DNA from 3 places in the Dactylosporangium sp. CS-047395 genome. Region 1 is predicted to be linked to each of the others. Evidence: riboswitches for the same ligand, from Rfam matches in the RefSeq annotation. Region 1 holds a riboswitch; each other region holds the start of a gene.
The links. Region 1 has a riboswitch for cobalamin ahead of ACQP00_RS20565 (peptidase). Riboswitches for the same ligand answer to the same signal wherever they lie in the genome.

Region 2: linked by a shared signal. The riboswitch ahead of ACQP00_RS25510 (CbtB domain-containing protein) and the one ahead of ACQP00_RS20565 (peptidase) in region 1 are both predicted to bind cobalamin.
Region 3: linked by a shared signal. The riboswitch ahead of ACQP00_RS12910 (cobaltochelatase subunit CobN) and the one ahead of ACQP00_RS20565 (peptidase) in region 1 are both predicted to bind cobalamin.

Annotation. Positions count from the first base shown of each region.
Region 1 covers NZ_CP192015.1:4,382,016-4,392,455, forward strand. The annotation lists gene ACQP00_RS20525 (hypothetical protein) at 1-154, shown strand, start outside; gene ACQP00_RS20530 (hypothetical protein) at 173-364, shown strand; gene ACQP00_RS20535 (ECF transporter S component) at 315-1,184, opposite strand; gene ACQP00_RS20540 (ABC transporter ATP-binding protein) at 1,181-2,785, opposite strand; gene ACQP00_RS20545 (CbiQ family ECF transporter T component) at 2,782-3,906, opposite strand; gene ACQP00_RS20550 (hypothetical protein) at 3,908-4,783, opposite strand; gene ACQP00_RS20555 (cell wall anchor protein) at 4,780-6,180, opposite strand; gene ACQP00_RS20560 (hypothetical protein) at 6,273-6,749, opposite strand; gene ACQP00_RS20565 (peptidase) at 6,773-7,828, opposite strand; cobalamin riboswitch at 7,928-8,073, opposite strand; gene ACQP00_RS20570 (hypothetical protein) at 8,416-10,152, shown strand.
Region 2 covers NZ_CP192015.1:5,413,440-5,423,879, forward strand. The annotation lists gene ACQP00_RS25470 (LLM class flavin-dependent oxidoreductase) at 1-489, shown strand, start outside; gene ACQP00_RS25475 (NADPH-dependent F420 reductase) at 493-1,104, shown strand; gene ACQP00_RS25480 (TIGR03557 family F420-dependent LLM class oxidoreductase) at 1,114-2,052, shown strand; gene ACQP00_RS25485 (flavodoxin family protein) at 2,065-2,667, shown strand; gene ACQP00_RS25490 (aldo/keto reductase) at 2,788-3,813, shown strand; gene ACQP00_RS25495 ((R)-mandelonitrile lyase) at 3,810-4,205, shown strand; gene ACQP00_RS25500 (S41 family peptidase) at 4,217-5,068, shown strand; gene ACQP00_RS25505 (CbtA family protein) at 5,070-5,927, opposite strand; gene ACQP00_RS25510 (CbtB domain-containing protein) at 5,941-6,162, opposite strand; cobalamin riboswitch at 6,212-6,342, opposite strand; gene ACQP00_RS25515 (catalase) at 6,424-8,685, shown strand; gene ACQP00_RS25520 (FadR/GntR family transcriptional regulator) at 8,806-9,483, opposite strand; gene ACQP00_RS25525 (C45 family autoproteolytic acyltransferase/hydolase) at 9,521-10,440, opposite strand, start outside.
Region 3 covers NZ_CP192015.1:2,757,788-2,768,227, forward strand. The annotation lists gene ACQP00_RS12870 (FecCD family ABC transporter permease) at 1-392, shown strand, start outside; gene ACQP00_RS12875 (FecCD family ABC transporter permease) at 389-1,381, shown strand; gene ACQP00_RS12880 (ABC transporter ATP-binding protein) at 1,374-2,180, shown strand; gene ACQP00_RS12885 (Lrp/AsnC family transcriptional regulator) at 2,137-2,652, opposite strand; gene ACQP00_RS12890 (MFS transporter) at 2,744-3,865, shown strand; gene ACQP00_RS12895 (precorrin-2 C(20)-methyltransferase) at 3,789-5,294, opposite strand; gene ACQP00_RS12900 (precorrin-8X methylmutase) at 5,291-5,911, opposite strand; gene ACQP00_RS12905 (precorrin-3B synthase) at 5,908-6,969, opposite strand; cobalamin riboswitch at 7,048-7,173, shown strand; gene ACQP00_RS12910 (cobaltochelatase subunit CobN) at 7,233-10,440, shown strand, end outside.

The sequences.
Region 1 (10,440 bases):
CGAGCAGGTGTGGAACGACCTCGTCCACGCCAGCGACGGCGTCATCAACATGTTGGGCCGTGCCCAGGCCGAGGTCGAGTCGATCGGGCACACCAGCGTGTTCCACGGCGTCGAAGAGCACCCCGCCGTACGGCTCTACCTCGGCCCGGCATAGCAGCAGGTCACGGATGCCGTGGCCGGGCAGCCCGTCCTCGCGCCCGCCGCGGAGTTCGCCTTCCAGGAACAGCAGGTCCTCGACGCGGCCGAAGCCGCCATCCTCGATCTCTGGCTCCGGCTCGGTGTCGAGCTCACCACGACCGAAGGCGAGATGCGGCTCACGGTGGCAGCTCCAGACCTGGATCCAAGCCAGCACGCTGCGCTGTAGCGCGCTCGGTATCCGCAACGGCCGCGGTGGTGAACGCGATCGGCGCGTCGAACGCCGCCCGCCGTGCCGCGCGGCGCAGCACCGCCAGGACGGCGCCGCCGAGGACGGCCACGGCCACGCCGTTGGTGATGGCCCGCCCGGTGTCCCACCCGAGGGACGACGTGGTGGCGGTGAACAGCACGAACCGGTGCAGGTTCTCCAGCAGCGGCGCGCCGGCCAGGTAGGAGAGCTGGGTGTCGGCGGCTGGGCTGAACGGCCAGAACCACATGTTCATGTGGAACCCGTACGCGTACGCAGACACCGCGGCGTAGCCGGTAAGCATGGCGATCTCGGCCCGGCCTGTGAGCCGGCGCGGGAGGAGACCGGCGCCGAGGCCGACCCAGGACGCGGCGAGCATCTGGAACGGCAGCCACGGCCCGACCCCGGCGGTCAGCAGCGCGGACGCGAACAGCGACGTCGAGCCGAGCAGGAACCCGAACCCCGGCCCGAACACCCGCCCCGCCAGCACCAGCAGGAAGAACACGGTTTCGATCCCGGCTGTCCCGGCGCCGAGGGGCCGCAGCGCGGCGTTGACCGCCGACAGCACGCCGAGCATCGCCACGGCCTTGGTGTCGAGGCCGCCGTCGATCAGCTCGGCGACCATCACCGCGACCAGGACCGGCAGGAGCACGACGAAGATCAGGGGTGCATCGGCGGTGCGGGCGACGGCCTCGGGCTGGGCGGGGACGAACAGCGGCCAGAAGAACGCGGCCAGGCTCGCCGCCGAGGCCAGGGCCAGCACGACCGCGGCGCGGGCCTGCACCCGGACTGGCCGGCTCACGCCAGGGCCTCGGCGACGTCGGCGACGGTGAGCCACGGCTGCGGGTGCAGGATCTTCGCGACCTGCGGGGCGAACGTCGGCGACGCGGCCACGATGCTGGCGGTCGGGCCGTCGGCGACGACCTCGCCTTGGGCCATGACCACGACCCGGTCGGCGAGGGCGGCGACGAGCTCGACGTCGTGGGTGGCGACGACGACCACGGTCCCGGCTCCGGCCAGACGGCGGACGATCGTGGCGAACCGGTGCTTGGCGGTGTAGTCCAGGCCCCGGGTCGGCTCGTCGAGCAGGAGCACCGGCGGTGCGGCGGTGAGCTGGACGGCCAGGACGAGGGCGAGGCGCTGCCCTTCGGACAGGTCGCGGGGGTGGCGGTCGCCGGGGATGCCGGGGGCGAGGTCGTCGAGCAGGGCCCGGCAGCGGGAGCGGCCAGTGCCGGCCTGCTGGTCGGCGGCGGCGCATTCGGCGTCAACGGTGTCGAGGTAGAGCAGATCGGCAGGGGTCTGCGGGACGAGCCCGACCCGGCGGCGGGCGTCCGCCGCCGGCAGGCGTTTCGGGTCCGCGCCGCCGACGGCGACAGCCCCCTGCTGCCGGGGCCCCGAGCCCTGCAGCGCCCACAGCAGCGAGGACTTGCCGGAGCCGTTGCGGCCCATCAGCACCACGACGCTGCCCGCGGCGAGGGTGAGGTCGACGCCGGCGACCGCGACGTGGGGGCCGTAGCGGACCACGACCCCTTCGGCGTGCAGGGCGGCGGTCCGGGACCCGCCGGTGGCGGCGCGAGCGGGCGGCTCGCGGCCGGCTAGGCGGTCGCGCAGCGCGGCTACCCGGCGGCGGGCGTCGCGGACCGACAGCGGCAGGGGGTCCCAGCCGGCGAGCCGGCCGAGCTCGACGATCGGCGGTGCGACCGCCGCGGCGGCGAGCACGTCGGCGGGCGGCCCGTCGACGACGGTGCCGTCGCCGGGCAGGTAGAGCAGCCGGTCGGCGTAGTGCGCGACGCGCTCGAGGCGGTGCTCGGCGACGAGTACGGTGATGCCGAGGTCGTGGACGAGGCGGGTGATCGCGGCGAGGACGTCCTCGGCGGCGGCCGGGTCGAGCGCGGACGTCGGCTCGTCGAGCACGACGACGCGGGGGTGGGCGGTGAGGACGGCGCCGATCGCGACTCGCTGCTGCTGCCCGCCGGACAGCGTCCGCAGGGGCCGGTCGCGCAGGTCGGCGATGCCGAGCAGGTCCAGGGTCTCCTCGACGCGTTTCCGCATGGCCGGGGCGGGGACGGCGAGTTGTTCGAGGCCGTAGGCGAGTTCTTCTTCGACGGTGTCGGTGACGAACCCGTGCAGCGGGTCCTGTCCGACGTACCCGACGAGGTCGGCGAGTTCGCGGGGTGGGTGGGTGCGGGTGTCGCGGCCGGCGACGCGCACCTGGCCGGCGAGGGTGCCGCCGGTGAAGTGCGGGACGAGGCCGTTGACGGCGCGGAGCAGGGTCGACTTGCCGGTGCCGGTGCTGCCGGCGACCAGGCACAGCTCGCCTTCGCCGATGTCGAGGGTGACGTCGCGGATCGTCGGCGCGGTCGCGCCGGCGTAGGTGACGGTGACCCGGTCGAACGCGATCACACGACCACCCTGGTTCGTTCGGGGCTGGCGACGGGCGCGGGCGCGCCGATCGAGGTGGGTGGTGGTGGGGTCAGCCAGGCCGGTGCGGCCGCGGCGGCGATGGCGAAGGCGGGCAGCAGGCCGAGTTGGGGCCAGGTGAGCGGGCTCAGCGATGGGTAGAGGTTGGCGGGGTCGACGGTGGCGGTGGCGACCAGCAGCGCCCCGGTCCCGACGCCGGCGAGCGCGGTCAGGGTCTCGGGGAGCCGCCACGGGTCGGGCCGGTACCGGCTGCGGCGAACGCGTCTTCCGCTGAGCAGCAGCCCGGCCGCGGCGAGGGTGCCGCCGGCGGCGAGCAGCGGCAGGCCAAGGGGGCGGGGGGTGGTGGCGTCGAGGAGGCCGTAGACGCCGACGCAGACGCCGAGCAGGCCGGTGACGACGAGGGCGCCGGCGGCGTAGCGGATCGGTTTCGGGGTGGTGCCGGCGCGGGCGTAGCCGCGGGCGTCCATGGCGGCGGCGAGGGTCAGGGACCGGTCGAGGGCGTCGGCGAGGACGGGCAGCAGGATCGCCCGCAGCGCCCGGACGCCTTTCCCGGCGCCGCCGCGCAGCCGCCGCGCGCGCCGGACGCGCAGAACGCTTTCGGCGAGCTGCGGCGCGACGGACAGTGCGACGATGACCGCCGTCCCCGCCTCGTACAGCGCCGCGGGGACGAGTTTCAGCAGCCGCTTAGGGTTGGCGAGGGCGTTCGCGGCGCCGAGACACACGAGCATGGTCGCGAGGCGCAGCCCGTCGTAGAGACCGGCGAGGAGCTCTTCGGCGGCGACCGGCCCGAACAGCCGGATCCCCGCGGCCCACGCCGGCAGCGGGATCTCGGGCAGGGAGACGAGGATGTGAGTGCCGCCCCCGCCACCGAAGATGACCCGGAAGAGCAGCCGGCTGGTCACGATCAGCGCGCCGAGGATGAGGTAGAGGCGGAACGCGAGGGCCCAGGGGGCGTCGGTGCGCCGCCGCGCGACGACGACGCCGGCGGCCGTGGCGATGAGGGCGAGGATGATCGGGTTGGTGGTGCGGCTGGCCGCGGTGGCCAGGCCGAGGGCCCACAGCCACCACGCCCCCGGGTGTACCGCCCGCGGCAGCGACCGCATTTCAGGTGTCCCGGCTGGTGCGGCGCCGCCACCACACCGCGAACCCGCCGGCCGCGGCCAGGGCGAGGAGCAGCCCGAGCCCGGCAAGCGTGCCGAGCGGCACGCCGAAGGTGGTCCGGACCGCGTCGACGTCAGCGGGCGGCGTCCCGGTAGCCGCCGTCGCCCCGACCGAGCCGAGCAGGTCGGACACGTTCGGCTGCGGGATCAGCTGGTCCGGCGAGCCGCTCGGCGCGGGCACCGTCTCGGACGCCGCCGCGGATGTGGCGGGACCGGTGCTACCCGGGGCGAGTGTCGGCGTGGGCGCGCCGGGGCCGCGGGCCGATTCCGGCTGCGGCTGGGGTTGGGCGGTCGTCGCGGGCGGGGGTGCTGGGGGTGCGGGCCGGCTGGGGGTGACGCCGGGTTTGGGGGCGGTGCCTTCGGTGTGATTCTTGGAGAACGACCAGCCGTCGAACGAGCCCGGGGGTGGGGTGCGGTTCTTGACGCCCAGGTCGCTGTAGGTCCAGGTGCCGCCGTTCGGGGCGTGCCAGTACGACCAGTACGCGGTGGCCGGTGGGGTGTCGACGCACGGCTCGGACGCCGCGGTCGGCTTGCCCTCGATGCGGCAGATGAAGGCCAGGCCCCAGCGGGTGGTGCCGGCGACGGTGAACCCGGCGTTCTGCAGCGCGGTCAGGCCGCTGCCCTGCCCGCCCGGGGCGCAGCGGATCACGACCCCGCCGCCGAGCTCGTGGAAGTCGACCACGACCGTCACCCCGGACGCGTCCGGGCAGTACCCGGCCGACCCCGCCTCCGCCGGGCTGGGCGCCACGACGGCGCCAGCGGCGATCGCGAGCAGGGTCGCGGTCGCCGCCCGAACCAGCCGCAGCCGTACGCGGGTCATGGGGTGCGGCGCCGCCGCGCCGCGACGACGAGCACGACGCCGACCGTGAGGAGCACCATCGCGAGGGCGGCGATGCGCAGGATCGGATCTCCAGTGACCGGCAGGTACCCGCCGGGCGCCGCCGTGGTCGAGGTCGGCGTCGGGCTCGCCGACGCTGACGCGCTCGCTGATCGGCTGGCCGAGACACTGCCTGAGGCGCTGGCCGAGGGGCTCGCCGACACCGTCTGGGACGGCGACGCCGACCCGGACGCGGACGCCGGGGCCGACGCGGACGGGGATCCGGTGATCGGCTTGCCGATCTCGCCGAGGGGGACCTGGGCGAGGGCGAGGAGGGCCTGGGCGGTGGCGCGACGCCACTGGTCGCGGGTCATGTCGTCGATCGCCCCGGTGGCGAACGCGGCCGTGGAGTACGCGAGGGCGCCCTTATCCGGGCCGGTGGTGAGCTGGAGGTGGGCGACCCAGGCGGAGGCCTTGTCCGCGGCAGCGTGTTGTCCGGCGGCGGCGAGGGCTTCACCGGCGAGACCGGTGCTGTTGCTGTTGGGCATCGATGGCAGGTTCGGGTCCGGCTGCTGCGGGCCGTTGACGAACGATCCGTCGTCGGCCTGGCGCGCCTGTAGCCAGGCGACCCCCTTCGCCGCCGCGGCCGCCGCGCCCGGCGCCGCATCGGCGGCGACGAGCGCCTGGACCGCGATCGCGGTCGAGTCGACGTCGGGGACCGCGTCGCTGGTGCACGCGGTCCCGGCCGGGTCGGGGTTGAGCCGGAACCCTCCAGCGGGGCACTGCTGGCGGATCAGGTAGGCGACGACGTCGTCCGGGACGCCGCCGGAGCGGGTGAGGCCGAGGATCGCGAGGGACTGGTCGAAGGTGTTGGATGCGTCCCCGCCGTACACCTCCGGGGTGGTGTCGCGGACCCGGCCGTGGTGCGGCCCGGAGGTGGCGATGAGAGCGCGGGTCTGGGCGTCGAGGTCGAGGCCACCGAACTGCTTCGGGTCCCGGCCCGCGACCTCGGCGGCGAGGAGGAGTTTCGCGGTTGAGCCTGCGTCGACGATGCGGTCGAGGTCACCGTCATTGTCGTAGTCGATCTCGTAGTAGGAGAACGTGGCCGCGTTCGCGGTGATCTGGTCGGCGACGTGGTCCGCGGCGGCGGGGGCGGCGCCGGTCGCGTGCAGGGCGAGGAGGGCGTCGATGGTGAGGCCGATGTCGGGCATGCCGAAGTTGGTCAGCACCCCGTCCTCGAGCTGGGTGGCCAGCCACGTCGCCGCGTCCCGGCCCGCCGACTGCTCCGCTGGTGCCGGGGCGGCGAAGGCGCCGGCCGCGGCGGCGAGCGCGGCGGTGAGCGCGGCGGTGACAGTGGCTGCGAGGACAGCGGCGGCGCTGCGGGAGGGAAGCGAACGCATAGTGGGGTGCCTTCCAGGAACGGGGCCGGTGGTGGTGCCGCGGCAGGTCGTGCCGCGGCACCACACCCGGGTCGAAGCGGGAGAATTGGCGGTTAGGGGGCGGTGATGGACGGCTGCTGGCCGGAGCCGAAGCGCCAGCCTTCGACGGTGCCGATCGCCGGGTTGTAGGAGGAGGCGCCGAGGCTGCTGTAGGTCCAGGCGCCGCCGGGGGTGGCGTGCCAGTACGACCAGTACGCCGACGCGGGCGGGGTGTTCACGCACGGCTCGGTCGCCGCGGTCGGCTTGCCGTTGATCCGGCACACCAAGGCGAGGCCCCAGCGTTGGGTGCCGGTGACGGTGAACCCGGATCCGGTCAGCGCCGCCAGCCCGGTGGCCGGGTCGCCGGCGAAGCAGCTGGTGACGACGCCGCCGCCGAGGGAGCCGAAGTCGACGACGACCGTCACGCCGGTCGACGGGGCGCACGCCGCGGCGTGCGCGGCCAGCGGTGCCGGTTCGGCGAGGACGAGCGCGGCGGTGACGCCGAGGGCGGCGAGCGTGGTGGACAGGGCGCGGCGCAGGGTTGACCTCATCGTCCCTCCACCATGGACAGTGGTCACGGGCAGGCCAGTGCGGGTGCGGCCGGCCGGGCACCGGCGGCGGACAGGGTCGCCAGCCCGGCACCGGTAAGGCCGGGGACGGCCTGGGCAGTGGCCCGGACGGCGATTGCCGGGTCGAACCGGGCCGCCGTGTAGGCGATCGCGCCGCGGTTGGCGGCTGGGCCGGTGCAGCGGACCTGCAGGGTGAGCAGGAAGGCGCGTGCCTGCAGCCACGGCAGGGGGCGGCCGGCGACGGCGAGGGCCTGTGCGGCTAGCCCGGTGGAGTTGCCGTTCACGACGCCGGCGCCGTCGGTGAACGCGCCGTCGGCGTGCTGGACCGAGACCAGCCACGCGATCGCCGGGGCGGCGTCGGCCGGCCGGTGGGCGGCCAGGAGCGCCTGCACGGCCAAGGCGGTCGCGTCGACGTCGCTGGTGCACGTGGGCTGGTCGAAGTAGAGCGGGTACCCGCCGTCCGCGCACCGCGTGCCCGCCAGGAACGCCGCGCCCGAGGCGGGTGCCCCGGCGGCGGTGCGGCCGAGCACGAGCAGAGCGAAGGCTTGGGTGAACTGGTTGCTGTAGTCGCCGAACGCGGACCGGTCGGAGAACCGCCCGGACGGCGTCTGCAGCCCGCGCAGCCGGGTGATGAGGTCGACGCCGCCGAACGAGGCCGGGTTCCCGCCGCGGACCTGCACGGCGAGGGCGAGCTTCGCGGTGGCGCCGGCGTAAGCCTCGGTGCCGTCGCCGATGTACCCAGTCAGGATCTCCGGCCGGGCGAGCCAAGCGGTGGCCTTGCCGGCGTTGGTGTCGGCGACCTTCGCCGCCGCGAACGCGAAGACAGCGTCGATGGTGAGGCCCTGGTCGGGGTAGGCGACGCCGTCGAAGACGACCTCGAACCGCTCGCCGTCGACAAGCTGGCGTGCCAGCCACCCGGCGGCCGCGTCGGACCGGTTGAGGGTCGGCAGGGTGGCGGCCGCGGCGGGCGCGGCGGCGACGCCGAGCAGGACGGTGGAGAGGGCAAGCGCGGTGAACACCCCGGTGAGAAGGGTGCGCGCGCGGTGCCGGAGGACTGCCATCAGGCGGTGCCTTTCCGGCCCTGGCAGTCGAGAGAAACCGGACGGAAAAACGGGATGCCCGGCGGCTCCGACCCGTGGGCCACGACGGGTAGGGAGGTGCAGAACCAACGCGCGGAGACGGGTATTCGGGCTCACGACCAGCACAGGCGTGCGGGTCATCTACCGTTGCGGGCCAGCGCCGGACTTCAACCGGACTTCCCCCATCAACGCACGGCTATGGAGTTGTCACCGACAGTCTGTCGGTGTCCCGCGGCGCCGTCAATCCCGTCGGTCAGGTTGTGGCGTTCGTGACAAGTCGCCCCGGGGTCCAGGACGAGCCGAACTCGTGATGTCATGCAGCGATCGTCCGGTCCTGCCCGCAATCGGCGCCGCAGAGGGTCGACGCCGCAGAGGGTCGGCGCAGTTGGCTCGAGAAATAGGCTGATCCGGCTCTCCTGCCCCGAAGGGCCTGCCCGAGAAGCGTTGAACGTCGAACCCTCCGCTGCTGCGACCGCACAAAATCATGAATCGGTCTTGTCGTGGCGAACGCGGACATTCCTCGTGCTTCGGGGAACCGTGAGTGATCCCGTTTCGTCACAATGTCAGGCGTGTCGATGGACCACGCGGTACGGCTGGGCATCGAAGTCGGGGCCGACTATGCGATCGCAGCGCTGGCCTGGCCGGACGGCACGGCAATGGTGCTGCCGATGGACGGCTCCGGCTTCCTGATCGCACCAGAGCAGGCCCGGTCACGGCCCGCGAGCGGCGAGCCCGAACCGGTCGACACTAGCAACGGACCAGCTGCGTCGCCGCGCCTCCCACCGGGCAACTGGACGTTCGCCGCGGTCACCCGGATTCTGCAGGACGCCCACGCAGTTGCGGGCACGCGCATCGACACAGCAACGGTGGCCATCCCGGCCGGATGGTCACTGCGGCAACGCGAACAGGTGCGCGCCAACGCCGTCCGAGCTGGTCTCCGCTCCGTGCAGCTCATGCCATCGCCGATCGCGGTCTGCTGGCACGTGCTCGCCGGCGGCCACGAACTGCCGCCGGGGGCACAGGTCGTGGTCTGTGAGGTCGGGGACAGCAGCTCGGCAGCGGTGGTCGGCCGTGACGGTGACGGTGGCTTCACCGTGGTGTCCGATGTGGATGAGCTGACCGTACGCTCCGGCATCCCCGGCAACGCACCATCCGGCCCGCCCGTCGAAGAGGTCGTCCGCCGGGCGATGGCAGGAGCCGACCTGCCGATCGGCACCCCAGATCTCGTGTGCGCGGCCGGTCACGGCGCTCGGCGGGCCGACGTCGGCCGATCGCTGCATACGGTGACGGGCGTGGAACCGATGCTGGTCGTGGAGGCTGAGCTCGCGGCTGTCCTCGGCGCGGTGCAGGGGCCGCAGGCAGTCGATCACGGCGCGCCGGCACCGCACGCTGCGGCTTGGCACGACGTCTGGGCGCTGCTGCTGCCAGCGTTGTGGTCGATGGCGTTGTTCGCGCAGTTCCTGACCGGCTCGCAGCGATACGGGCCGCGGGAGAAACTTGGCCAGCCAGGCATGTTGCTGGCCGCGTGGGGCGGTCTCGCCTTCGCCGCACTCTTCGCGCTGCTGGCCGTGGTGAGCACCACCATGCTGGCGACCGCTGCCCGGCACGAACCGACCGGCCGTGACCCGGACAGCCCGACCTTGGGGGAGTGGGTACGGCACCGGCTGACGGCCGCGGCCCTCGCCGGTGGAGCCGCCGGCGGTGTGCTCGTCGCAGGACTCTTCGTGGTCATTGCCGGTGGGTTCTTCGACCTCGAACTGGGGCCGCTGCTGCGCTGGTCTGTGCTGCCGATCCTGCCGGCGGCGGCTGCTGTCGTGGCCGTGGCGGTGGTGGTGTGGCGGCGACCGGAACCGCCCGAGGGGGAGTGGCCGCAGTGGCTGCGGTTCCCGCCGGTCGCCGTGATGCTGGCAGGGATCGGAACGCTGCTGATCTCCTACGACGAGACCGGCAGCCCATGGGTGCTGCAGCCGCTGAGCTGGCAGCTGCAACAGTGGCTGCCGCCGGGCCAGATGACGATCATCGGGCCGGTCGGCCGGCTCGGCGGGCTGTGCATTGGTGCGGCGACTGCTTGGCTGCTGGTGACAAGACCGCTGGCCCGGCTGCTGCTCGGCACCTTCCTGGCACTGCTGGTCGCCTCCGTCCTGTCCTGGCGCATCACCGGTGCCGTCGCGGTCGGCTTCTGCCTCGTGGCCGCGGTGTGGTGGGCGTTCGTAGCCGTGCGGCTCGTCCTACGGCCCAAGTTGCTGGCATCGCCGGCTCCAGGGGCTCGGCCCGCTGCTACCGCCGGCGACGGGGCCGGCAGGTGATGATCCGTCGTCTCCCAGGCGGTCGTAAGCCCAGGCCGGTACGCCTCGCGCGACAGCACGCCGGAACCAACGCAGCAGCCCCGGACTCAGTACCCCCAGCGTCCGAAAGCACCATGCCGAGCAATCGGCGTCCGGCCACTCGGCACGCTGGCCAGACGATCTGCGAACGAAAACCGGTGCACGCATGACCAGCGAGCCGCACACCGCCGGCAGCCGCCCGGCGCTTCCCGCCGGATCACAGCCCGGATCAACCCGATCCGACCAGCCGCGCGTCCTGATGCGGTACGG
Region 2 (10,440 bases), 1.0 Mb from region 1:
GGCGGCTCCCCGCAGTCGGTGGTGCGCACCGCCCGGCACGGCCTGCCGCTCATGCTGGCGATCATCGGGGGCAACCCCGAGCGGTTCAAGCCCTACATCGACCTGTACCGCCGGGCCGCCGACCAGCTCGGCACGCTCGCGCATCCGGTGGGCATGCACTCGCCCGGGTTCGTCGCGGACACCGACGAGCAGGCGAAGGAGCTGTACTACGAGCCGTACAAGGTGATCCGGGACCGCATCGGGGCCCTGCGCGGCTGGCCCCCGCTGCGCCGGGCCGAGTTCGAGGCGGAGGTGGCGCACGGCTCGATGTACATCGGCGGCCCGGAAACCGTGGCCCGCAAGATCGCCGCGACGGTCAAGGCGCTCGGCGTCGGCCGGTTCGACATGATCTATTCGTCCGGGGCCCAGCCGGTCGCGGCCCGGATGCGCGCCGTCGAGCTGTTCGGGGCCAAGGTCGCGCCGATGGTCCGCGACATCCTGGCGGGCTGAGCCGTGGTCATCGGCATCCTCGGCGCCGGCAAGGTGGGCACGGTCCTGGCCCGCCTCGCCGTCGCCGCCGGCTACGAGGTGCTCCTCGCGGGCTCCGGCGACCCGGCGAAGATCGCCCTCATCGTCGAGGTTCTCGCCCCGGGCGCGGTCACCGTCACCGCGGCCGAGGCGGCCGCGCGCGCCGACGTCGTCATCCTGGCGCTGCCGCTGGGCAAGCACCGGACCGTACCGGCGAAGGAACTGCGGGGAAAGCTCGTCATCGACGCCATGAACTACTGGTGGGAGGTCGACGGGGTGCGCGACGACCTCGGCAACTCCAGCGCGCTCGTGCAGGCGTTCCTGCCGGACTCGCGGGTGGTGAAGGCGTTCAACCACATGGGGTACCACGACCTCGAGGACGGCGCCGCCCCGCCCGGCAGCCCGGGGCGGCGCGCGATCGCCGTCGCCGGCGACGACCCGGACGACCTGGCCGCGGTCGCCGCGATCGTGGACGCGCTCGGCTTCGACCCGGTGCTCGCCGGACCGCTCGCCGCGGGCGTGCGGATGGAGCCCGGGACCGCGTTGTTCGGGGCCAACGAGGACGCGGCAATGGTACGGGCAATGCTGGGTGGGTAACAGGCCCGCATGCGAATCGGGTATTTCCTGTCGTGCGAGGAGTACACCCCGGCCCAGCTCATCGAGCAGGCGAAACTGGCCCAGGAGGCCGGTTTCCAGGGGCTGTGGATCTCCGACCACTACCATCCGTGGAACGACGAGCAGGGGCAGAGCCCGTTCGTCTGGTCGATGATCGGCGCGCTGAGCCAGGTCGTCACGATTCCCGTCACGACCGCGGTCACGTGCCCGATCCAGCGCATCCACCCGGCCGTCACCGCCCAGGCCGCCGCGACCAGCGCCGTGCTGCACGACGGCCGCTTCGTGCTCGGCGTCGGCACCGGTGAGGCGCTCAACGAGCACGTCACCGGCGAGCGGTGGCCCTCGGCGGCCGAGCGGCTGGAGATGCTGGAGGAGTCCGTCGCCGTCATGCGCGAGCTGTGGGACGGCGGGTTCGTCAACCACCGCGGCCGCTACTACAACGTCGAACAGGCCCAAGTGTACACGCGGCCGGCGGAGCCGCCGAAGGTGTACGTCTCCGCGTTCGGGCCCAAGGCGGTCGATCTGGCCGGCCGCATCGCCGACGGCTACATCCTCACCATGCCCGACGGCGACCTCGTCAAGGCCTTCCGGGAGGCGGGCGGCGGCGACAAGCCGGTGCAGGGCGGCTTCAAGGCCTCGTGGGCGCCGACCGAGGAGGAGGCCGTCGCGACCGCGCACCGGATCTGGCCGAACTCCGGCGTGCCCGGCGAGCTGTCGCAGGTGCTGCCCTCGCCGAAGCACTTCGAGCAGGCCTCCCAGCTCGTCACCCCCGAGCAGGTCGCGAAGGCGGTCGCCTGCGGCCCCGATCCGGCCAAGCAGGCCGAGCAGCTCAAGGCCTACGAGGACGCCGGCTTCGACGAGGTGTACGTGGCCAACATCGGCCCGCACTACGCCGAGCTCATCGACCTGTACCGCAAGGAATTCCTGTAAGGAGACCGTGTTTTGCGTGCCCTGGTGCTCGTCTGCTCGCTCAAGAAGTCGCCCGCCCCGTCCAGCTCGGAGCTGCTCGGCCGTGAGGTGCTGACCGCCCTGTCCGACCACGACGTCGACGGCGAGGTGGTGCGCGTCGCCGACCACGACGTCAAGTTCGGCGTCTCCACCGACGAGGGCGACGGCGACGCCTGGCCGGAGCTGCGTCGCAAACTCCTCGGCGCCGACATCCTGGTCATCGCCACCCCCATCTGGATGGGCCAGCCCGCCTCGGTCTGCAAGGTCGTCCTCGAACGCCTGGACGCCGAACTGTCCGAAATGGACGATCAAGGGCGCCCGCTGATGTACGGCAAGGTCGCGGTCGTAGCGGTCGTGGGCAACGAGGACGGCGCCCACCACGTGACCGCCGAGGTCTACCAGGCCCTGAACGACGTGGGCTTCACCCTCCCGGCCGCCGGCGGCACGTACTGGGTCGGCGAGGCGATGGGCAAGGTCGACTACAGCGACGCCGGCCCGAAGCCCGACACCACCGGCGCGGCGACCAAGACCCTGGCCGCGAACGCCGCCCACCTGGCCAGGCTGCTCGCCGACGCGCCGTACCCGCCGAGTAGGTAGTGCCCATGGAGGTACTGACAGAGCCTCCCAGACCGCGCCCGGTGGCCGTAGCGTCGGTTGGACGGGCCACGCAGGGGTAGTGGGGGCCGTGGGATCGGCCGACGCGGAGGAGAGACGAGGGTGAAGCAACGCACGCTCGGCACCGGGCTGACGGTGTCGGAGATCGGCTACGGATGCATGAGTCTCACCGGAGCCTACGGACAGCGCGGGGGACCCGCGCGGGAGGATGCGGTCGCGCTGATCCGGCAGGCTGTGGAGCTCGGGGTGACGTTTTTCGATACCGCCGAGGTGTACGGGCCGTTCGCCAACGAGGACATCGTCGGCGAGGCGCTCGAGCCGGTGCGGGACCGGGTGCGGATCGCGACGAAGTTCGGGTTCGCCTTCGCGGAGAACGGGGTGGAGCCCGGCGGCCTGTGCAGCCGTCCGGAGAGCATCCGCCGCGCCGTCGAGCAGTCGCTGCGCCGGTTGCGCACCGACCGGATCGACCTCTACTACCAGCACCGCGTGGATCCCGAGGTGCCGATCGAGGACGTCGCCGGTACCGTCCAGGAGCTGATCGAAGCCGGCAAGGTGCTGCACTTCGGGCTGTCCGAGGCGGCCGCCGGCACCATCAGGCGGGCGCACGCGGTGCAGGCGGTGGCGGCGGTGCAGAGCGAGTACTCGATGTGGTGGCGCGACCGCGAGCAGGACACGATTCCGGTGCTGGCGGAGCTGGGGATCGGGCTGGTGCCGTACAGCCCGCTCGGCAAGGGGTTCCTGACCGGCGCGATCGACGCCACGACGACCTTCGCCGACAGCGACTTCCGCGGGCAGACGCCCCGGTTCCAGGGTGAGGCGCTCGCGGCCAACCTGGCGCTGGTCGAGGTGCTCAAGCGGATCGCGGCCGACACCGGGGCCACCCCGGCCCAGCTGGCCCTCGCGTGGCTGCTCGACCAGCGGCCGTGGATCGTGCCCATCCCCGGGACGAAGAACCCCGAGCGGATGGCCGAGAACACCGGCGCCGCCGAGGTGGAGCTCAGCGAGGAGCAACTGGCCGAGCTGCGCGCCGCCGCCGACCAGATCCAGATCGTCGGGGCCCGCTACCCCGCGGCCCAGGACGCCATGACCAACCGCGAGGCGCCGCTGCCGGCCGGGGCGGACCGATGATCACCCGCGGCGGCTCGCAGCCGTCCAGCCGCGGCCCGGCCGAGAACTTCACCGGGGAGGTCCTGGTGCAGCCGCTGTTCGGGGCCGAGCCTTCGGCGCAGTACACCGGGGCCTATGTCACCTTCCAGCCCGGCGCGCGCTCGGCGTGGCACACCCACCCGGCCGGGCAGCGGCTCGTGGTGACCGAGGGGGTCGGCCGCACGCAGCGCGAGGGCGGTCCGGTCGAGGAGATCCGGGCCGGGGACGTGGTCTGGTGCCCGCCCGGGGTCCGGCACTGGCACGGCGCCGCCCCCGGAACGGCGATGACGCACCTCGCGCTCAGCGGCGTCGCCGGCGGGCGGGCGGTGGACTGGCTGGAGCAGGTGACCGACGAGGAGTACACCGCCCGCTAACATCAATCGGCATGAGGGCGTGGCGGGTCCGGCGGTACCTGTCGCACGCCCTCGACCTGATGGAGGCGAGCGCGCTGTTCCGGTCCGAACTGGACTGGCCGGCCGTGCGCGCCGACGCCGCCGAGCGCTGCGCCGGGGCCCGGACTTATGCCGACACGCACCCGGTGCTCGCCGAGGTGCTGGGCCGCGCCGGTGGGCCGCACAGCGGGCTGCGGGCGCGCGGCCGGCCCTCGGCGATGCCCGAGCCACAACCGCCGACCGGCGGGCTCGTCGACGGCACCGTCGCGTGGGTACGGTTGCCGGGCAGCGGGCACCGGGAGTACCAGAACATCGGCTCTTCGCTCGTGCGTGACCTGGCCGCGGCCGCGCCCACCGGGTGGATCGTGGATCTGCGCGACAACCGCGGCGGCAACATGTGGCCGATGCTGGCCGTCCTCGCGCCGCTGCTGCCCGACGGGGTGCTGGGCTACTTCGTCCCGCCGGGCGGCGCCGAGCAGCCCTGGACCCTGGAGGCGGGGCGGATCCGGCTCGCGGGCCGCGAACTGGCGCGTGCCCCTCGCCCGGCGATCCGCACGCCCGGACGGCCGCTGGCGGTGCTCACCGGCGGGAAGACGGCGAGCTCCGGCGAGGCGGTGGCGGTGGCGCTGCGCGGTCGGCCGGACGTCCGCGTGTTCGGGGCTCCGACCGAGGGCTTCACCAGCGCCAACGAGACCCACCAGCTGCGTGACGGGGCCCGGTTGTACCTCACGGTGGCCTGGTTCGCCGACCACCGCCGCACCGTCTATCGGGGTCCACTCCCGGTAGACGATGCCGGCGGTACCGATCCACTGGCGGCCGCGGCGGCCTGGATCGCCCGGCCGTGACTCAGACGGCGGCCTGTTCCGCGGCGGGTTCGACGCGGATCGGGCGGTTGCCCAGCAGGCGCTCGGCCAGCGGGGCGAAGATCAGGCCGATGACCGCCCACAGCAGCCCCTGCGCCGCGAGGGAGTAGACCCGGAAGTCGTAGAGCAGGTCGGCGTCGAAGCCGGGGTAGATGATGTCGCCCGCCTCGTTGCGCAGGGGGAGCGGGGTCTCGGTGGCGTGCCTGCCGTAGTCGGCGACGTTGGTGGACAGCTCGCCGAAGGCCGGCAGCAGGGCCATCAGCGCGCCGGTCACCACGATGAACGCGGCCGCGGCGAGCAGGGTGGCGTTCCAGGTGCCGAAGCGGGGCTTGAGGCGCTGGCCCAGGATGACGGCCAGGATCAGGAACAGCACCGAGGCGAGGACCATGATGAGGTAGTACGCGCTGCGCTGGCCGATGGTCTCCTCGTGGCCGACCGCGGGCGGGCTGGCCGGGTACTTGAGGAAGGGCACGAAGTACAGCGTCAGGAACCCGGCGCCGGCCAGCAGCAGGGCCAGGGTGCGCGGGCGCAGGTTGCCCACGCGGCCCAGGCAGATCATGTAGGCGACGGCGAACAGGGCGCCCATGGCCAGGCCGAACAGGACCATGCCGGCGCCGATGCCGAGGTTGCCCTGCACGGCGCGGCTGAACAGCTCGTGCTCGTGGTCGTCGGTGGCCAGGCCGGCCGCCCGGTCGAGGGCCGCCTGGGCCTCGCCGCGGCCGCCCTCGTAGTCGATGGCCCGCTGGATCAGCGGCTCGGCGAAGATCCGCGCGAAGACGAACGCGACGAGGCCGGCGACGGCGCCGGCGAGCGCGCCGCGGAAGATGATGCGCTTCTCCACGTAATCGCCCGGCTCAGTGGCAGGGGAAGCCGAGGAAGTGCCGGCCGTCGTGCACGAACTCGTGCACGTGGGTGTCGCTGCCGAAGACGGACACGGCGCCCTGGTCGATGCCGATGAAGTAGTACAGCAGGGCGGCCAGCGCGGCGGTGCCGACCAGCCAGACCAGGGAGCGGGACAGCGGGATGACGACCGGCGTCGCGACTGCGCCGGGGTTGGACGACGACGACACGCTCACGTGGAGCCTCCTTCAGGGATCGGGCGTCCCTCTTGTAGTGGCGGCTGACGGCGGAGGGTCTGACTCGCCGGTCTCCCGGCTCACAGTGGCGCGACCGTGCCGGACTTGCACCGGCTTCCTGTCACCGTCATTCGCGCTGACGCTACGACCAGCGGCGGCACCGCGTCAAACGTGATCGACATTGCCGGGTGTGTTTGTTTCCTCACCGGCCGCTCGGGTAGCCGCCAAAAGGTAGTAATCCGGAGCGAAGGGACCGCCCGCATGAATTCCCGCAAGCCCACCGAGGTCGTCAAGGACGTCGTCGAGGCGGCCGCCGCCAAGGTCACCGACGCGCTGACCCCGGATGTGCCCGGCAAGCCCGGCAGTGTCACGCCGGCGCTGGAGGAGCCCACGACGCCGGTACCGCCGCCGCCCCCCTCCGACGAGCAGGGCACCCCGGCCGCGGTGACGCCGACGGGCGTGCCGACCGGCGGGCCGGCGACCGCCAACGCGCAGCAGGGTGAGTTCCTCACCACCTCGTACGGCGCGCGCCTCTACGACACCGACCACTCGCTCAAGGCCGGCCCCCGTGGCCCGATTCTCCTGCAGGACCAGCACTTCCGCGAGAAGATCACGCACTTCGACCACGAGCGGATCCCGGAGCGGGTCGTGCACGCCCGGGGCACCGGCGCGCACGGGTTCTTCGTCGCGTACGGCACCGCGGAGGACGTCACCAAGGCGGCCTTCCTCGCCAAGGACGTGCGCACCGACGTGTTCGTCCGGTTCTCCACCGTCCTGGGCTCGCGCGGCTCGGCCGACACGGTGCGCGACACCCGTGGCTTCGCCACGAAGTTCTACACCTCCGAAGGCAACTTCGACCTCGTCGGCAACAACATTCCCGTGTTCTTCATCCAGGACGCGATCAAGTTCCCGGACATCATCCACGCCGGCAAGCCGCACCCGGACCGCGAGATCCCGCAGGCGCAGAGCGCCCACGACACGTTCTGGGACTTCGTGTCGCTGCACACCGAGGCCCAGCACCACACCATGTGGAACATGTCCGACCGGGGCATCCCGCGCTCGTACCGGATGATGGAGGGCTTCGGCGTCCACACCTTCCGCCTGATCAACGCCTCCGGCGGCACCGCGCTGGCCAAGTTCCACTGGAAGCCCAAGCTCGGCGTGCACTCGCTGACCTGGGAAGAGGCCCAGCTGATCAGCGGCATGGACCCGGACTACCACCGCCGGGACCTCTACGACGCCATCGAGGCCGGCGCGTACCCGGAGTGGGAGCTGGGCCTGCAGGTCTTCCCCGACACGCCCGACCAGACCTTCGCGGGCATCGACCTGCTCGACCCGACCAAGATCGTGCCGGAGGAGCTCGCCCCGGTGCAGGCGGTCGGGCGGCTGACCCTGGACCGTACGCCGACGAACTTCTTCGCCGAGGTCGAGCAGTCCGCCTTCCACCTGGGCCACCTGCCGCCCGGCATCGACGTGACCAACGACCCGCTGCTGCAGGGCCGGCTGTTCTCCTACGTCGACACCCAGCTCACCCGGCTCGCCGGGCCGAACTTCAACCAGATCCCGATCAACCGCCCGCACGTGCCGGTCAACGACATGCTGCGCGACGGGTTCCACCAGCAGGCGGTGCACGGGGGCGTCGCGCCGTACCGGCCGAACTCCCTCGACGCCGGCAACCCGTTCACGGCGACCGTGGACGACGGGGCCTTCATCGACGCGCCGGTGATCGTCACCGAGGCGCCGAAGATCCGCGCCAACCCGGCCTCGTTCGACGACCACTACAGCCAGGTCCGGCAGTTCTGGCTGAGCATGACGCCGGTCGAGCGCCAGCACATCATCAACGCATACACGTTCGAGCTGTCCAAGTGCTACCACCAGGAGATCCGCGAGCGGCAGCTGCTGAGCCTGGCCAACATCGACCCGGTGCTGTGCTCGGAGGTCGCCACCGGCCTCGGCCTGCCCGCGCCGGAGCCCACCATCGAGCTGGTCGACCTCGACCCGAGCCCGGCGCTGTCCCAGGTCGGCGAGGCCTGGCCGGGCGACGGTCGGACCGTCGGCATCGTGGTCGGCCCGGACCCGGCGGACATCGAGGGCGTCGACGCGGTGCGCCGTTCGGTGCTCTCGGCCGGCATGGTGCCGCTGGTGATCGGCCCGCGCGGCGGCGTCATCGGGGATCTCACGGTGAACCGGACCTTCGCCAACGCCCGCTCGGTCGAGTTCGACGCCCTGCTGCTCGCGGCCGCGCCGGCGCCGTCACCGGACGCCATCCCGGCCCGCGACTCGAAGGCCGGCGCGTCCGACTCGGCGACCGTCGACCCGCGGGTCCTGCTGCTCGTCGACGAGGCCTGGCGGCACGCCAAGGCGATCGGCGCGTGGGGCGCCGGCGCGGAGGCCCTGGCCCAGGTCGGCGTGGCCGGCACTCCGGGCGTGGTCACGGCCGACAGCGGCGCGGCCGCCCTCGAGGCGCTCCAGCCCTTGATGGCCCTGCACCGCGTGTGGGAGCGGTTCCCGGCAACGGCCTAGTGGCGGATGGTGGTACGGGCAGCGGGGTCTACCGTCGGATGTCCTGAACAACAGTGGGGGAGCAAGCTCCACCCACACCCCCTCAAAACCGCACCGGGTCAAACGGCCGCCGCCGGTAAGTTACCGGCGGCGGCTGGGTGCGGTCACGGTGTCCTCGACGGCTGCCAGGTGCAGCCGCATGGCCTGGGCCGCGCCCTCGGCGTCGCGCTTCGAGATGGCGGCGAGGATCGCGTCGTGCTCGTCGGCCGCCTGGACCGCCCGGCCCGAGACGGCGGCCGCGGCGATCGCCTGCTCCTGCAGGACCGAGCGCAGCTCGGAGACGAGCCGGGGGAACAGCGGGTTGGCGGTCGCGGTGGCGATGGCCACGTGGAAGTCGGCGTCGATGCCGACCCGGATCGACGGGTCCTGCTCGGCGCGGAAGCGCACCAGCAGCGCGGTCATCGTCTTGAGGTCGGTGCGGGAGCGGCGCTCGGCGGCCAGGGCGGCCAGCGGCACTTCGAGGGTGCGGCGCACCTCGTGCAGGTCGCGCGGGAGGTACTGCCCGGTGAGCAGCTGCGACGGCGCGAACTGGGCGTCGACGAAGGTGCCCTTGCCGGCGTAGGAGCGGGTGAGGCCGAGCGCGCTCACGCTGTGCAGCGCCTCGCGGATCACCGAGCGGCTCACCTCGAACGACTTGGCCAGCTCGGCCTCGGAGGGCAGCCGCTGGCCCACCGCGAACTCGCCGGACTCGATGAGTTCGATGAGTTGCGATCGCACGTGTTCCGCGGCGGTGCGCTGCGCGACGGGGACAACCTTCACGGCTGCCAGGTTAACAGCCTGTCGGGCAGCCGGTCGGTCAGAACGAGGCATCGACGCGCACCGGTTCCGACCACGCCGACTCGCAGGGGCTGCCGGCGGCGTAGACCATCGAGCGATCGGCGAGGTCCAGCACGATCCCGGCGATGGTGCAGGTGCGCTCGGCGTCCGGCTGGGCCGCGTCCGGGTGCTGGCACACGCTGAACGGGGCGTCGGCGTGGTCGGCCAGCGCCGCCTGGAGGCTCGCGACCGTGTGGGTGTCGCGCGCGCGGACCCGCTCGGTCAGGTGGTGCAGCCGGTTGCGGGTGTGCGCCTTGCGCTCGAGGTACTTGTCCACGCCGGTGAGCCCGTCGACCAGGAAGTGGTTGGCGTGGGTGACCGCGCCGCCCTCCGGCGCGATGACGCCGCAGGGGCCGTCGCCGGGCCCGGTCTCCAGGTCGGCGCAGAACCCGGTGGTGTCGGCGATGAGGTAGTTGGCCGAGTTGGCCCGGGACGCCGACTGGATCCGCCGCACCGCCTCGGCGCCGCTGTCGCTGTCGAGGACCGAGCGCAGCAGCACGTGGTACGGCACGCCGAAGCGGCCCTCGTCGCCGTCCGAGATGAGGGTGTTGGTGCACAGTCCGACGCCGCTGGAGTTCAGGCCGACCTTCGCGAGCATGCCGGCCTCGACCACGGTGACGAAGTCCGGGCCGTCGTCGCGGAGCACGCGCAGTACCAGTGCGGTCGTTCTGGCTCCTTCGATCCAGTCCCAGTTCTGCCCCATCAGCGGGGTCCGGCTGGTCGTGCGCTCGGGGGTCAGCGCGAACGACGTGCACTCGGTGGAGGCGACGGCGCGGGCCCGGCCGGGCGCGGCGAACATGATCTCGCTGCGGGTGTTGAGGGCCAGGATGTCGGCCTCCTCGACGCCGGCGCCGCGGGCGATGCCCCGGATCTCGCGGGCGGAGGCGGGGGAGAAGTCCG
Region 3 (10,440 bases), 1.6 Mb from region 1:
TCCTGGCCGGGGTCGTGATCGCGGTGCTGCTGGCCCGGCCGCTCAACGCCCTGGCCCTCGGCGACGACTCGGCCCGCGCGCTCGGCGCCCACCCGGGCCGCATCCGGATCTTCGCCGCCGTGTCGATCGTGCTGCTGTGCGGGGCGGCCACCGCGGCCTGCGGCCCGATCGTCTTCCTCGGCCTGATGGTGCCGCACCTGGTCCGCTCGTTCACCGGCCCCGACGTGCGCTGGCTGCTGCTGTTCAGCGCCATCCTCGCCCCGGCCCTGCTGCTCACGGCCGACGTGCTCGGCCGGGTCGTGGCCCGCCCGGGCGAGCTACAGGTCGGCGTGGTCACCGCGGTCCTGGGCGGCGGCTTCTTCCTGGCCATCGTGCGCCGGCGGCGGGCATGAACCGGCTGCGCGTCCTTGCCGTCAGCGTGGCCCTGGCGCTCGCGGCGATCGTCATCGCCCTGGTCGCCATCGGCAGCGGCGACTACCCGATGAGCCTGCCCGACGTGGTCCGCACGCTCTTCGGCCACGGCTCGCCGGCCGACGAGTTCATCGTGCAGGAGCTGCGCCTGCCGCGGGTCGTCACCGCGCTGACCACCGGGGCCGCCCTGGCGCTGGCCGGCGCGCTGTTCCAGTCGCTGGTCCGCAACCCGCTGGGCAGCCCCGACGTGCTCGGGTTCACGCAGGGCTCGGCGACCGGCGGACTGATCGCGGTCGTGGTGTTCGGCGGCGGTACCACCGCCGTCGCCACCGGATCCGTGCTCAGCGCCATCGCCACCGGGGTCGCCATCTACCTGCTCGCCTGGCGCGGCGGCGGGCACGGGCACCGGCTCATCCTCGTCGGCATCGGCGTGGCCGGCATCCTCACCGGGGTCAACAGCTACCTGCTCATCAAGGCCAACATCGTCGACGCCGCCCGGGCCGTCCTGTGGCTCACCGGCAGCCTCGACGGCCGCGGCTGGGGCAACGCGGCCGTCGCCGGCGGCGCGCTCGTCCTGCTCACCCCGATCGTCGTCGCCCTCGGCCAGGCCCTGGCCAACCTCGAGCTGGGCGACGACCCGGCCCGCGGCCTCGGCGTCAACGTCGGCTTCGTCCGGCTCACCGCCCTCGCGTGCGCCGTCCTGCTCGCCGCGGCCGCGTCGGCCGCCGCCGGGCCGGTGCTGTTCGTCGCCCTGACCGCCCCGCAGCTCGCCCGCCGCCTCACCGGGGCGTCGGGGCCCAACCTGATGGCCTCGCTGTTCATGGGCGCCGCCCTGCTCACCGGGGCCGACGTGCTGGCCCAGCGGCTGTTCCCCGGCCACCAGCTCCCCGTCGGGGTCGTCACCGGCCTACTCGGCGGGGGCTACCTGATCGTGCTGCTCGCCCGTACCGCAAGGAGAGCCCGTGTCTGACCGGCTTCGGGGAACCGACCTGACCCTCGGCTACGACGGCCGGACCGTCGCCGAGCACCTCTCCATCGACATCCCGGACGGCTCCTTCACGGTGATCGTCGGCCCCAACGCGTGCGGCAAGTCGACCCTGCTGCGCTCCCTGGCCAGGGTCCTGCGCCCGAAGGCCGGCACCGTCCTGCTCGACGGGCGCGACATCGCCACCCGCCCGGCCCGCGAGGTCGCCCGCACCCTGGGGCTGCTCGCCCAGACCGCGATCGCCCCGGACGGCATCACGGTGGCCGACCTGGTCTCCCGCGGCCGGTACCCGCACCGCGGCCCCCTGAGCACCTGGAGCGCCACCGACGAGCAGGCCGTCCAGTGGGCCATGGACGCCACGTCCGTCACCCCACTGGCCACCTCGTTCGTCGACGAGCTCTCCGGCGGCCAGCGCCAGCGGGTGTGGATCGCCATGGTCCTGGCCCAGGAGACCCCGATCCTGCTGCTCGACGAGCCCACGACGTACCTGGACATCGCCCACCAGGTCGACATCCTCGAACTGTGCGCGCGCCTCCACCGCGAGCACGGCCGCACCCTGGTCGCCGTCCTGCACGACCTGAACCTGGCCGCCCGCTACGCCACCCATTTGGTCGCCATGCGCGACGGCCGCATCCTGGCCGAGGGCCCACCCGACACGGTCGTGACGGAGCAGATGATGGAAGCCGTCTTCGCCCTGCCGTGCCGGGTCATTCCGGACCCGGAAACCGGAACGGCCATGGTCATTCCGCGCCGCCGCGCGAACTCCATCCAGCCGACGGCGTGACCGGCCGCTCGTTGTCAAGGGCGGTCACAGGCCTTCCCTCGTACTGCGTGGACAGCACGATGTGCGTCCGCACCTCACCATGGGTCCCGATCCGCTCCACGACCCCCTCGAAGTGCGCGAGGTCGCGGGCCCGGATCTCGAGCAGCGTGCAGTACTCCCCGGAAAGCCGATGGATGGCCGCCACCTCCGGATAGTCGGCCTCGCCGGTGGTCCGCAGCAGACAGGCGCCGGGCCGGCAGCGCAACTGCACGAACGCCCGGACGGCCTGCCCGACGGCTGCGGGCTCGACGACAGCCCGATACCCCGCGATGACCCCGGCTTCCCGCATCCGCCGCACCCGCTCGGCCACGGCCGGCGGCGAGAGATGCACGCGGCGCGCGAGCTCGTTGAACGACAGCCGCGCGTCGGCCTGCAGCTCACCGAGGATCCGCCAGTCCACCGCGTCGGCGTCGAACGATCGTGAAGTGGCCATGCGGATCACGGTACGAGCGCAAAGCCTTTCCCGCGTCCCCGGTGGCAACGCCCATGTGCCGCAAGCCCCGATCTGCCTACGGTTGTAGGGCATGACCTGGTTGTGGATGGCCGCCGCCCTGGGCGGTTTCGCCCAGTCCCTCGCCGGCGCCGCCGGTGCGCTCCTCGCCTTCCGGATTGCCGGCCCGGCGGTGGCCGGATTACCGCAGACCGCCCTGGTGCTGGGCGCCGCGCTGGCCGCTCTCCTGCTGTCCGCCCTGACCCGCCGGGTGGGCCGCACCCGCGCCTTGGCGACCGGCACCCTGACCGCCGCCGTCGGATGCGCTGTCGTCCTGCTCGCGGCCCACCTCGCCAGCCTGCCCCTGGTTCTGGCGGGCACCCTCCTGTCGGGCGCGGGCAACACGGCCGTGACGCTGACCCGGTACGCGGCCGCCGAACTCGCCGGCACCATGACCGCCGTCCTCACCGCCACCGCCGCCGGCGCGATCGCGGGCCCCCTGCTGCTCGGCCTCGCCGACCCCTACCTCGTGGCCGCCGCCGCCTTCGTGCTGGCCGCGCTGTGCTACCTGCCGGCGCGGGTGCGGTCGGTGGTCGAGGTGCCGGCAGGTCCTTCGGTGCGGCCGAGCCGGACGGGCCTGGCCGTGCTGACGTTCGCCAACCTCGTCATGGTCGGCGTGATGACCTTCGCGCCGGTCCACCTCGCCCACGGCGGGGCCTCGGCCACCGGGATCGGTGCCGTGATCAGCGCCCACATCGCGGGCATGTTCGCGCCCTCGCTGATCTCGACGAGGCTGGTCGCCGCGGTGGGCGCGGGCCGGACCGCTCTGCTCGGCACCGCGGTCCTGCTGATCGCCTGCCTGACCGTCGCGTCCGGCGCGACCGAGGGGCTGGTGGCCGGCCTGTTCCTGCTGGGCGTCGGCTGGAACTTCTGCCTGGTCGCGGGCAGCACCCTCCTCGTCGCGGACGTCCCCGCCCCGGACCGCCCACGCCGCGAGGCCTGGGGCGAGCTCGGCATGGGCGCCGCCGCCGCGACCGGAGGCGGCCTGTCGGGCCCGCTCGCCGCGAGTGCCGGCTACCCGGCCCTGGCCTGGATCGGCGCCGCCCTCGCCCTGACCTTCGCGGTCGTCGTGCTCAACCTCAGGCCGGGTAGCGGCGCGGGGTCCAGACCACCTGCGAGTCGTCGTCGCGGCGGCGGGTTTGCGAGGAGCCGATGATGAGCAGCGTGCGCATGTCCACTTCGGACGGTTCGAGGTCGGCCAGCCGCACCACGCGCACCGACTCCTCCGGGCCGCCCACGTCGCGGCCCACCACCACCGGGGTGTCCTCGGCGCGGTGCCGCAGCAACAACTCCTTCGCCGCCGAGACCTGCCAGGTGCGCGAGCGGGAACCCGGGTTGTACACCGCGATCACCAGGTCGGCCTTGGCCGCCGCCTCCAGCCGGCCCGCGATGACGTCCCAGGGCTTCAGCCGGTCCGACAGCGACAGCACGCAGAAGTCGTGCCCCAGCGGCGCGCCCGCCCGGCTCGCCACCGCCTGCGCGGCGGTGAGGCCCGGCAGGACCCGCACCGGCACGTCCTTCCAGCGCGGCTCCGAGGCCACCTCCAGCACCGCCGCCGCCATGGCGAAGACGCCCGGGTCGCCGGACGAGACCACCGCGACGCGGCGGCCGTCCCTGGCCAGGGAGAGGGCGAACTCGGCCCGCTCCACCTCCACCCGGTTGTCCGAGGCGTGCCGCCGCTGCCGCGGGTTGGCCGCCACGCGGTCCAGGTACGGCCCGTAGCCCACCAGGTCGTCGGCCGCGGCCAGGGCGGCCTGCGCCTCCGGGGTGAGCCAGTCGCGCCCGGCCGGGCCCAGGCCGACCACGACCACCTCGCCCGCGGCCACCACGGCGGGAGCCGCGGCCAGTGCGGCCGCGGTCTCGTCGTGGACGCGCGACGGCAGCAGCGCGATCGAGAAGTACGGCACCGACGAGGGGTCGACGGAGGCCAGCGGGGCGACGCGCTCGCCGGTGGTGGTGGCGCGCTCCACGTACCAGGCCTCGTCCAGCCGGCCCGCCTGCTCCAGCGCGTCGCGGACCTTGCCGAAGGTGCGGCCCAGTTTCATCACGGCGGCCGAGTCGGTCGCGGCCAGCCGCTCCGCCAGGACCGGGCCCGGCAGCGTGCCCGGCAGGACGGTCAGGATCTCGTCGCGCTCGACCAGCGGGCGGCCCAGGACCGCCGAGGCGCCCGAGACCGACGTGACGCCCGGGACGACCTCGGTGCGGTACCGGCCGCGGAGGCGTTTGTGCATGTGCATGTAGGAGCCGTAGAACATCGGGTCGCCCTCGCACAGGACGACCACGTCGCGGCCCGCGTCCAGGTGGGCGGCCAGGCGGGCGGCCCAGGCGTCGTAGTGCTCCTCGATCACCCCGCGGTAGTCGTTGTGCGCCTCCGTCGTGACCGGGTAGACCAGGGCCTCCTCGATCTGGTCCGGGCGCAGGTACGGCTCGGCGATCGACCTCGCGATGCTCCTGCCGTGGCGGGCCGAGTGGTACGCCACCACCGGGGCCGCCGCGACGAGCCGGGCCGCCTTGACCGTCACCAGCTCGGGATCGCCCGGGCCGAGACCGACGCCGTACAGCTGCCCACTGTCCACAGTGCTCATTCCTCTTCGCTCGCGATCGCGTTCACGGCGGCGGCCGTCATCGCGCTGCCGCCCCGGCGGCCGTGCACCACCAGGTATTCCAGGCCCGATTCGGCCAGTGCGGCCTTCGACTCGGCGGCGCCGATGAAGCCGACCGGGATGCCGATGACGGCGGCCGGCGTGCCGGCTCCCTCGGCCACCATGTCCAGCAGCCGGAACAGGGCGGTCGGCGCGTTGCCGACGGCCACCACGGCGCCCTCGATGCGGCCCCGCCACAATTCGAGGGCGGCCGCACTGCGCGTGTTTCCCAATTGCAGAGCCAGCGTCGGTACTTCCGGTGCCCGCAACGTGCACACCACGTCATTGCCCCGCGGCAGCCGGGCGCGGGTCACCCCGGACGCGACCATCTCCGCGTCGCACAGGATCGGGGCGCCGGCCAGCAGCGCGGCCCGGGCGGACGCGACCACGCCCGGCGACCAGCCGACGTCCGCCGGAAGGTCGACCATCCCGCAGGCGTGAATCATCCGTACCGTCACCCGCGCCACATCCGCCGGCAGCCCCGACAGGTCGGCCTCGGCCCGGATGGTGGCGAACGAGCGCCGGTAGATCTCGGCGCCGTCGCGGATGTAGTCGCTCACCCGGTCACACTCCGCCGATAACCTGAACCCGTCGCGAGCATCTCCACGTGCCTTCCCTTCGGCGCGCCGCAGCGGCGCTCGCAGCCCACCCAGTGCGCCGGCTCCGGCGTGCCCGCGGCGACGGCGGCCCGGGCGTCCGCGCGCACGTCGGCGAGGGACTTGGCGCAGCCCGGCCGGCCCGCGCAGGCCGTCACCCCGGCCCACGGCGAGGCGGGATCGGCGGCGAGCCCGGACGCCACAGCGTCGGCCATCGCCGCGGCCGGGACCACGACGGTCCGCCACGGGGTGACGATGATCTCTTCGAGCGCGGTCAGGGCGGCAGACTGGGCGCCGGTGAGCAGCCCGAGCGGCACCACGAGCACCGCGAGCTCGCCATGGATCCCGGGGCCGGGCGCGTCCGAGCCAAAAATCCGAAATGTCCCGAGCGTCGTGCCGAGACGCGCCGCGACACGCGCGGGGCCGTCGGAGAGCTCGGCGAGCCGCCAGGCCTTGGACTCCTGCGCGGCCCGCTCCGCCAGGAAGGCCTCGGCGGCGCGCACCAGGAGGGGCGGGCCGCCGTGGAGCTCGGTCGGTACACCGGAGAGGATCAATCGGGAATCGTGCAGGCCGACGTCGCCGACCAGCGCCGTCACGTCCCCGCGGCCGTCGTCGAGGGTGGCCAGGAACCGGCCGGGGAGCCCGGCGAGCGCGGGCGTGGCGCACAGGAGCGCGTCGAACTCGGCCACCAGCGGCCGGACCGCGGCGCTCAACGGGCTGGCGACGATGTTGCGGACCCGCTCGTGGGTGGCCGACGGCAGCAGCCCGGCGTCGGTCAGGCGCGCCGCCAGCTCCCGCTCGGCACCCGGCCGCAACGCCCTGACCTGCACGTTTCCGCGCGAGGTGAGCTCCAGGGCGGGGTCGCCGAGCTCGGCCGCGGCGGTGCGCAGGACGCGCAGCTGGGCCCCGGTGATCCGGCCGCCGGGCAGCCGGACGCGCGCCAGCCCGCCGTCGGCCGCCGCGTGCACCTGCACGGCGCCGGGGCACCGGTCGGGGACGTCGCGTCCGCTTGGAGCCTGCACGCGGCGGATATTACCTTCGCTTGACGCCGCACAGCCTCTTCCAGGAGAGTTGAGGCGCTGTACAACGGCGACGTGTGGAGGAACCCGGTGCGAATCCGGGACGGTCCCGCCACTGTGACCGGGGAGTGAGCCTCCAGCACGACGGCCACCGGGCCCAGCCCGGGAAGGCCCGGGGGTGAGCGCCGATCCGGGAGCCAGGAGACTCTCCGGCGCCGGCATCGACCCACCAGCTTGGGGCGCGGACCCCGAGGGAGGACCCCGGCGTGATCCTGCTGTTGTCGACGTCCGACACCGACCTGCTCAGCGCGCGGGCCAGTGGTGCCGGCTGGCGCCTGGCCAACCCGTCGCGCACGTCCGTGGCGGACCTTCCCGGGCTCGCCGACGGCGCCGAGCTGATCGTGGTGCGCTTCCTCGGCGGGTACCGCGACTGGCAGGACGGTTTCGACACGCTCCTGGCCACCGGCCGCCCGGTGGTGATCCTCGGCGGCGAGCAGGCGCCCGACGCCGAGCTCATGAGCCACTCGACGGTCCCGGCCGGCCTCGCCGCGCAGGCCCACGCCTACCTCGCCTTCGGCGGCGCGGCCAACCTCGCCGAGCTGCACCGGTTCCTCTCCGACACGGTCCTGCTCACCGGCCACGGCTTCGCCGCGCCGGTCGAGACCCCCGTCTGGGGCGTGCTGGAGCGCGCCGAGAAGGACGTCGACGGACCGACGGTGGCCGTCATCTACTACCGGGCGCACCACGTCGCCGGGAACACCGCGTTCATCGAGGGGCTGTGCACCGCGCTGGAGTCCGAGGGCGCCCGGCCGCTGCCGGTGTTCGCCGCCTCGCTGCGCACCGCGCCGCCGGAGCTGCTCGCGACCCTGGCCGAGGCCGACGCGCTGATCGTGACGGTGCTCGCGGCCGGCGGCACCCGGCCCGCCGACGCCCAGGCCGGCGGCGAAGACGAGGCCTGGGACGTGGGCGCGCTGGCCGCGCTCGACGTGCCGATCCTGCAGGGGCTGTGCCTGACGTCCAGCCGCGACACCTGGGACGGTAACGACGACGGGCTGTCGCCGCTGGACACCGCGACCCAGGTGGCCATCCCGGAGTTCGACGGGCGGCTCATCACGGTGCCGTTCTCGTTCAAGGAGATCGACGAGGACGGCCTGACCGTGTACGTCGCCGATCCGGAGCGGGCCGGCCGCGTGGCGGGGATCGCCACGGCCCACGCGCGCCTGCGCCGCATCCCGAACGCGGACAAGCGGGTCGTGGTGATGCTCAGCGCGTACCCGACGAAACACTCCCGGATCGGCAACGCCGTCGGCCTCGACACGCCTGCGAGCGTCGTGCGGCTGCTTGAGGCCCTTGCTCGTGAAGGCTACGACCTCGGGGAAGGCTTCCCTTCTGATGGGGATGCGCTCATCCACGAGCTGATCGCGGCCGGCGGGCAGGACGTCAACTGGCTCACCGAGGAGCAGCTGCAGGGCAACCCGGTCCGCATTCCGGGCGAGCGCTACCGCGCGTTCTTCGACACGCTCCCCGACGACCTGCGGGCCGGGATGGAGCAGCACTGGGGCCCGGCCCCGGGCGAGCTGTTCGTGTCCGACGGCGACATCGTGCTCGCCGCCCTGCAGCGCGGCAACGTCGTGGTGATGGTGCAGCCGCCGCGCGGCTTCGGCGAGAACCCGGTCGCGATCTACCACGACCCGGACCTGCCGCCGTCGCACCACTACCTGGCCGCGTACCGCTGGCTGGCCGACTCCTTCGGCGCGCACGCGGTCGTGCACGTCGGCAAGCACGGCAACCTGGAGTGGCTGCCCGGCAAGACGGTCGGGCTGTCGGCCGGCTGCGGGGCCGACGCGGCGCTGGGCAACCTGCCGCTCATCTACCCGTTCCTGGTCAACGACCCGGGCGAGGGCACGCAGGCCAAGCGCCGGGCGCACGCCACGCTGGTCGACCACCTGGTGCCGCCGATGGCCCGCGCCGAGTCGTACGGTGACATCGCCCGCCTCGAACAGCTCCTCGACGAGCACGCGAACATCGCCGCGCTCGACCCGGCCAAGCTGCCCGCGATCCGGGCCCAGATCTGGACGCTGATCCAGGCCGCGAAGCTCGACCACGACCTGGGGCTGGACGACCGGCCGCACGACGCGGAGTTCGACGATTTCCTGCTGCACGTCGACGGCTGGCTGTGCGAGGTCAAGGACGTGCAGATCCGCGACGGCCTGCACATTCTGGGCGTGGCTCCTTCGGGTTCCGCCCGCGTGGACCTCGTCCTGGCCATGCTGCGGGCGCGGCAGATGTGGGGCGGCCAGGCGGCGGCCCTGCCGGGTCTGCGGGAGGCGCTCGGTCTCGATGAGTCCACGCCGGAACGGTCCAATGTGGACGCCATCGAGGCGCAGGCCCGTTCGCTCGTCGCGGCGATGGAGTCGCGGGACTGGAGCACCTCCGACCTTTCCGATATTTCCGAAATTCCGGATGTGGTACGGGTGCTGCGGTTCGCGGCCGAGGAGATCGTGCCCCGGCTGGAGCGCACCACGGACGAGCTCACGATGGTGCTGCACGCGCTCGACGGCGGCTATGTGCCGGCCGGGCCCAGCGGGTCCCCGCTGCGCGGCCTCATCAACGTGCTGCCGACCGGCCGGAACTTCTACTCGGTGGACCCGAAGGCGGTGCCGTCGCGGCTCGCCTGGGAGACCGGGCAGGCGATGGCCGATTCGCTGCTGGCGCGGTACCGCGCGGATCACGGCGACTGGCCCCGCTCGGTCGGCCTGTCGATGTGGGGCACCAGCGCGATGCGCACCGCCGGCGACGACATCGCCGAGGCCCTGGCGCTGCTCGGGGTCCGCCCGGTGTGGGACGAGGCCTCCCGCCGGGTCACCCGTCTGGAGCTCATCGACCTCACGGAGCTGGGCCGGCCGCGCATCGACGTGACCATGCGCATCTCCGGCTTCTTCCGCGACGCCTTCCCGCATGTGGTGGCGTTGCTCGACGATGCCGTACAAATGGCGGCTTCTGCTCCTGAGGCTCCTGAGTCGAACTTCGTCCGCGCGCACGTCGAGGCCGACCTCGCCGCCCACGGCGACGAGCGGCGGGCGACCCTGCGGGTGTTCGGGTCCAAGCCGGGCGCCTACGGTGCGGGCATCCTGCCGCTCATCGACAGCCGGAACTGGCGCGACGACCGCGACCTGGCCGAGGTGTACGCGGTGTGGGGCGGCTACGCCTACGGCCGCGGCGTCGACGGCGTGCCCGCCCGCGGCGACATGGAGGGCGCGTACAAGCGGATCAGCGTGGCGGTCAAGAACACCGACACCCGCGAGCACGACATCGCCGACTCCGACGACTACTTCCAGTACCACGGCGGCATGGTCGCGACCGTGCGGGCGCTGACCGGCCGGGCCCCCGCCGCGTACGTCGGCGACAGCACCAACCCGGACGCCGTGCGCACCCGCACGCTGAGCGAGGAGACCGCCCGCGTCTTCCGGGCCC